DNA from 2 places in the Mesorhizobium sp. M0663 genome. Region 2 is predicted to be linked to the other one. Evidence: riboswitches for the same ligand, from Rfam matches in the RefSeq annotation. Region 2 holds a riboswitch; the other holds the start of a gene.
The links. Region 2 has a riboswitch for thiamine pyrophosphate ahead of thiB (thiamine ABC transporter substrate binding subunit). Riboswitches for the same ligand answer to the same signal wherever they lie in the genome.
Positions count from the first base shown of each region.

Region 1: it holds a riboswitch for thiamine pyrophosphate, as region 2 does, so the genes downstream of both, thiC (phosphomethylpyrimidine synthase ThiC) here and thiB (thiamine ABC transporter substrate binding subunit) in region 2, are expected to answer to the same signal.

Region 1 is NZ_JAMYPX010000026.1:33,296-36,703, reverse strand. It holds gene thiO (glycine oxidase ThiO) at 1-49, opposite strand, end outside; gene thiC (phosphomethylpyrimidine synthase ThiC) at 46-1,881, opposite strand; TPP riboswitch at 1,986-2,102, opposite strand; gene NKI54_RS29025 (ATP-grasp domain-containing protein) at 2,326-3,408, opposite strand, start outside.
Region 2 is NZ_JAMYPX010000005.1:195,562-198,969, forward strand. It holds gene thiP (thiamine/thiamine pyrophosphate ABC transporter permease) at 1-631, opposite strand, end outside; gene thiB (thiamine ABC transporter substrate binding subunit) at 877-1,890, opposite strand; TPP riboswitch at 1,934-2,048, opposite strand; gene NKI54_RS13185 (thiamine diphosphokinase) at 2,176-2,820, shown strand; gene NKI54_RS13190 (ABC-F family ATP-binding cassette domain-containing protein) at 2,836-3,408, shown strand, end outside.

The sequences.
Region 1 (3,408 bases), on a different contig from region 2:
AGGCGACGGTGAGGCCGGCAACGCCGGCCCCTTTGACCAAGACCTTCATGATGGCTCACGTGGCTGAGGTATGAGCGGCGCGCCGGTCACGTCCGCCGGCACGTAGAGATCGCCGCCCTCGCGGTATTTCGCCGCCATCGCCGCCATGCCCTCTTTCTGTGCCTCGGCGCGGATGTCGTGGGAAATTCGCATCGAGCAGAATTTCGGTCCGCACATCGAGCAGAAATGCGCCAGCTTGTGCGCCTCCTTGGGCAAGGTCTGGTCGTGGAAGGACCGTGCGGTTTCGGGGTCGAGCGACAGGTTGAACTGGTCCTCCCAGCGGAACTCGAAGCGCGCGCGGGAAAGGGCGTCATCCCTGACTTTCGCCGCCGGGTGGCCCTTCGCCAGGTCGGCCGCGTGCGCTGCGATCTTGTAGGTGATCACGCCGGTCTTGACGTCATCGCGGTCGGGAAGGCCGAGATGCTCCTTGGGCGTGACGTAGCAGAGCATGGCCGTTCCGAACCAGCCGATCATCGCCGCGCCGATGCCGGAAGTGATGTGGTCGTAGCCCGGCGCGATGTCGGTCGTCAGCGGTCCAAGCGTATAGAACGGCGCCTCGCCACAGACGGCGAGCTGCTTGTCCATGTTCGCCTTGATCTTGTGCATCGGCACGTGGCCGGGCCCCTCGATCATCACCTGGCAATCTTTCGCCCAGGCGATCTGCGTCAGCTCGCCGAGCGTTTCCAGCTCGGCGAATTGCGCCGCGTCGTTGGCATCGGCGATCGAGCCGGGACGAAGGCCGTCGCCGAGCGAGAAGGAGACGTCATAAGCGCGGCAGATGTCGCAGATCTCCGCAAAGTGCTCGTAGAGGAAGCTTTCCCGGTGATGGTGCAGGCACCATTTTGCCATGATCGAGCCACCGCGCGAGACGATACCCGTGACCCGGTCAACGGTCAGCGGGATGTAATGCAGCCGCACGCCGGCGTGGATGGTGAAATAGTCAACGCCTTGCTCGGCCTGCTCGATCAACGTGTCGCGGTAGACCTCCCAGGTCAGGTCCTCGGCGATGCCACCAACCTTTTCGAGCGCCTGGTAGAGCGGCACCGTGCCGATCGGCACCGGCGAGTTGCGCACGATCCATTCGCGGATGTTGTGGATGTTGCGGCCGGTCGACAGATCCATCACCGTGTCGGCGCCCCAGCGGATCGCCCACACCATCTTTTCGACCTCTTCAGCCATCGACGATGTGACGGCGGAGTTACCGATATTGGCGTTGATCTTGACCAGGAAATTGCGGCCGATGATCATCGGTTCGCTCTCGGGATGATTGATGTTGGCGGGAATGATCGCGCGTCCGCGCGCCACCTCGTCCCGCACGAACTCCGGCGTTACGAAATCGGGGATGGCCGCGCCGAAGGCCTCGCCGTCGCGCTGCAGCTTGCCGCGCGACATCTGACGGCCGAGGTTCTCGCGGATGGCGACGAACTCCATCTCGGGGGTGATGATGCCGGCGCGCGCATAGGCAAGCTGTGTCACCGCCTTGCCGGTCTGGGCCCGGAGTGGCCGGTTGCGGACTGGAAATTCCGGTGTTAGGCGCTCGCCTGCCGCAAACCCATTGTCTTCTGGCCGGACGTGGCGGCCGTCATAGGCTTCGACATCGCCGCGCGCGGTGACCCATTCATGGCGAAGCCGTGCAAGGCCGTTTTCGATGCTGGTTTCGACAGTCGGGTCGGTATAGGGGCCGGACGGATCGTAAGCGGTCACCGGCGGCTCGCCTGCCGTCGGATGGACGGAGATTTCGCGCATCGGCACCCTGAGCTGCGGGTGGATGGTACCGGATTTGTGGATTTTGCGTGAGGCAGGCAGCGGTCCCGTCGAGACGGCGGGGGTGAGGGCATTCATCTTGAGGCTCCTTTGCTCGTTGCATTGGAGACCCAGTTCTGTGCCGGAAGGATGAAAAGACGCTTCTGTCGACCTGCCGAAACAGGACCTCGGGCGTGAACTCCCGCAGAGCGCTTGCACCGTCCCTACGCCAGTATGAACTGGATCAGGTTCAACGGGTCACTGCGCCGCGAAAGCCAGCAGTATCTCAGCCCCTTGCCGGGACTCCCCTGGTGAATGCCTCAAGTTGAACGGGCCGGCGTTGTCTTGTCAAGCGCATGTTCGTCCTGCGGCGGCGGTGGGCGGCAATCAAATTGGGCCCAAATTGGGCCGACGGCCTCGCCATGGGTCGCGGAGAAGTTCCGCGGGAGATAGGGCAGGTGTGGCCAAAGCTGCATTTGCCTCGTCAAACTTGATGTGACATTGACGTAGACGGAACTGCTGCGTTTCAAGGATCTTAAGCCGTCAACGCCTGATCGGAACAGAACTGGTGGGCCGCCCGAACGCCCCACAAACATCGTGCTCTCGATCACCTCTTATTGTCGCCGGAAAAGGGGTGATCGACCAATCGATCAAGTCGACCGCTCGCTGAAGGGCGCCCTCGGTTTCAGCACGGCTGGGCGAAGTGGCAATGACATGTCCAATCCAGTCTCGGAAATCCCCCTTCCTGACGATCGGTGTCTTGGGTTCAACATTCAATTTGACCTCGGCCACACCTGATATAGCAGCTGCCTGAGTGTCGCCACCAATCCAGTCGAGGGTGCCATCTTGATCAGGAAGCAGGAATCGCGCGGCCGCAGTATGCGAATGCTTTTTGCGCAGATCCCATTCCTCGCCAATGACAAGCTTGATGTGCTCGGTTACGAGGTCGACACCGTAAGCTAACTGGACCAGCTGAGGGTCGGGCGCGCCACTAAGACGCGGATTGATTTCAATGACAACTGGACCGCGTTTCGTGCACCGGAGTTCAATGTTAGTTGGCCCCCAGCCAAGGCCGAGAGCCCGCAAACAGCTCAGCGAAACATCGGCGATGCGCTCACGCTCCTGATCAGTCAGCAGGGCCGGATAGGTCACCTCACGAATGACGAAATGGGGGAGGGGACCAAAGTCATTGGCGCAAATCGCAACGACCTCATTCCCCATAACATTAATGCTATAGAACGGGCCCTGTGCGAATTCTTCGACGAGTATTTTCGGTGTAGACCGCCATATGTGCTTTCCGCCCAATAGATAAGTCGTATGTTCGGCTACGTCTTCGAGGCTGCGGCACAATCGGACACCGATGCTGCCGCTGCCTACTGCCGGCTTAAGAATCACGGGCAGGCCGATCTCTGCAGCCGAGCTTTCTACCTCCGCCGCATTCGTTGCCAACCGATAGGCCGGTATTGGAACGCCGGCCTGCGCGAGGAGTTGGCGTTGCTTGAATTTGTCGCAGCTTCGTTCAATCGATTCAGGGTTCGGTCCCGGTAGATCGAAATGCCGGCAAAGCTTGCCAACTGTCGCATAGATCGATTCATGGTCCCCGGCAAAGCCAGTAATGCCAGCAAT
Region 2 (3,408 bases):
AGGAGGTGATGCACAGCATGAAAACGAGCCCGGCAACGCCCGGCAAGGCCGCACGCAGCGGCGGCCATTCGATCAGCCGGAAGGCCGGCGCAGCCCCCATGCCAAGCTGGCTCGCCAGCCGCCATTGGTCGGCCGGCACGGTCTGCAGCGCTTCCAGGAACAGCCGCGTCGCCAGCGGCAGGTTGAAGAAGACGTGGGCGACGAGAATGCCCGACAGGCCATAGATGCCGGGCCAGCTCTGCCCGCCAATCGCGCCGAGCGTGCCGGCGAAATACCCGGCGCGGCCATAGAGTGCCAAGACACCGAGTGCGGCAACAATGGCCGGCAGCGCCAGCGGCACGGCGAAAAGCTGGAGGATGAAGCCTCGCCCGAAAAAACGCGGATGCCGCGACAGGGCGCGCGCGACGAACAGCGCCGGTGCGACGGAGAGCAGGGTCGACAACAGAGCCTGCCAGAGCGTGAAGCGGGCAACACGCAGGAGATAGGAATCGAAGGCGGAAGCGGCGCCGGACAGGTCGCGCGTAGCTTCGACGAGGAGCCCGGCGAATGCTCCGCCGATAAGCAGCGCGATGGCAGCGAGCGCGACGATGCCGGCGGTGACGCGGGGATCGGCCGGATGACGCGTACGCATGTCGCGCTACCCGAGACAGGCGTTGATCGAAGGAAATACCTGACAATGGCCGAGCCCACCCCTCTCTGGCCTGCCGGCCATCTCCCCCTCAAGGGGGGAGATTGCGCACTCAGCCGCCTTCGCCAATCTCACAAGTGGCAGGACGAGGAGAGGCGACAAAGCTGCCGATCTCCCCCCTTGAGGGGGAGATGGCCGGCAGGCCAGAGGGGGGTGGCTTGGCGTAAACATCCGACGAGGCTTGAGCCCTACTTGCTCATCGCCGCAAGCCACTCATCGACCCAGGCCTTGCGGTTGGCCGCGACGTCTTCCGGGCTGAACAGCAAGGTCTTGGTCGGCTTGACCAGCTTGTCGAACGCCGGGTTGAGCGGCTTGTCGGTTTTGCCGGCCGGGAACATCCAGTTGGTTTCGGGAATGACATCCTGGAATTTCGGTCCGGTCATGAAGGCAATGAACTTTTCTGCCAGCGGGTTCTTCGCACCCTTGGTGGTGATCCCCGCAACCTCGATCTGCAGATATTCGCCCTCCTCGAAGGACGCCGCCTGGTAGCGCTCGGTGTTTTCGGCGACCATGTGGTAGGCCGGCGAGGTGGTGTAGGACAGCACCATCGGCGCCTCGCCCTTGGTGAACAGGCCGTAGGCCTCGCTCCAGCCCGGCGTTACCGTCAGCACCTTCGCCTTGAGTTTGGCCCAGGCTTCCGGCGCCTTGTCGCCATAGACCGACTTGACCCACAGCAGCAGGCCAAGGCCCGGCGTCGAGGTGCGCGGATCCTGGATGACGATCTTCTCTCCGGCATCGCCCTCGACCAATTCCCTGAGGCTCTTCGGCGGGCTCTTCAGTTTTTCGGTATCGTAGACGACGGCGAAATAGCCATAGTCGAACGGCACGAAAATATCGTCGCTCCAGCCGCCCGGCACACTGACGCCCGATATTGCGCCATGCGGCGAAAACAGGCCGGTTGCCTTGGCATCCGCCGTCAAATTGGTATCGAGGCCAAGTACGATATCGGCCTTGGTCGCGGCGCCTTCCAGCTTCACACGGTTGAGCAGCGCCACGCCGTCGGCGACCGAGACGAATTCGACGACGCAACTGCATTCGGCCTCGAAGGCCTTCTTCACCGCCGGTCCCGGACCCCAATCGGCGGTGAAGCTTTCATAGGTATAGACCATCAGTCTATCCTGTGCCGATGCCTGCCCTGGCAAGGCGAGCGCGGATGCCGCAAGCAGGACAATTGAGACAAGAGAGTGGAAAAAACTGCGCATCGGCGCCTCCTTCGTTCGCGTTGAAAGGAATTGAGGCGTCGGGCTGTCCGAAACGTCTAATCCCTCCGCCGGTACAAACCGGATCAGGTTCAGCGGGTTGGCAGTCTTGCCTCTCAGCCGGTCCGCGAAAATCGCGTCCGGCACCCCGTTAGAGCGTTGCGACACATAGGCCCGGCCGAAGTGCTGCGCAAGCGGAAGTTTGCCGGGCATCCAAAGCCCAGCCTTCCGTTTCGTCTGCCGTTTCATCTTCCGTTTCCGGGGCAGGGCTGGTAAGGGCCACGAGATATGAGCACATTCACCATCCTGCTTGGCGGCGATCTCATCCGCACGCCGCTGCTCGACCGCCAGGTCGAAGGCTCGCGTGTCATCGCTGCCGACTCCGGCATCGGCCATGCCCGTATGCTGGGCCTGAGGCCGGAACTCTGGGTCGGCGATTTCGATTCGGTGCCTGCCGATTTGCCGGAAGATCTGGCCGCCGTGCCACGGCAGGTGTTTCCCGCTGAAAAGGACAAGACCGACGGTGAACTCGCTATCGCCGCCGCGCTCGAACGCGGTGCGACAAGCCTTGTGCTCGCAGGCGCCTTCGGCGGCAAACGCACCGACCACATCTTCCTGCATCTGGCGCTAAGCGTCCGGCTGGCGGAAGGCGGGACGGAAGTGCTTTTGACCAGCGGCGCACAGGAAGGCATTCCCTTGCTGCCGGGAAAGACTGGCTTCGACTATGCCGACGGCACGCTGTTTTCGGTGCTCGGCTTCTCCGATCTCGCCGGCCTGAGCGTCACCGGTGCCAAATGGCCGCTCGACCGTGTCGAGGTTGCGTTCGGCTCCTCGCTGACCATTTCCAACGAGGTCAGGGGCCGGTTGGAAATCGCGCTGGCCAGCGGCCGCGCGCTGCTGCTCGCACATCCCTATCCTCTTCCGGAAAGCTGAGCCCAGAAAGCCGACATGGCGCCGCCAATTCTCAATCTCGACGGGATAAAGCTGACCTTTGGCGGCACGCCGCTGCTCGACGGTGCCGCCCTGACGGCCTCTGCTGGCGACAAGATCGCCCTGGTCGGCCGCAACGGCTCTGGCAAGTCGACGCTCCTCAAGATCGCCGCCGGGCTGATCGAACCGCAGGACGGCGAAGTCTTCCGCCAGCCTTCGGCGACCGTGCGCTACTTGCCGCAAATGCCCGACATGGACGGCTTTGCGACTGTCCGCGCCTATGTCGAGGCGGGGCTCGGGCCGGCCGACGATCCCTACCGCGCCACCTATCTGATGGAGCATCTCGGCCTGACCGGCGAGGAACGGCCGAACGATCTCTCCGGCGGCGAGGCGCGGCGCGCCGCCCTCGCCCGCGTCATGGCGCCGGAGCCCGACATTCTCCTCCTCGATGAGCCGACCAATCATCTTGACCTTTCGGTCATCGAATGGCTGGAGGAGGAGCTTGCCCGCACCTCCTCGGCACTGGTCGTCATCTCGCATGACCGCCGTTTTCTCGAACGCGTGTCGCGCGCCACAATCTGGCTCGACCGC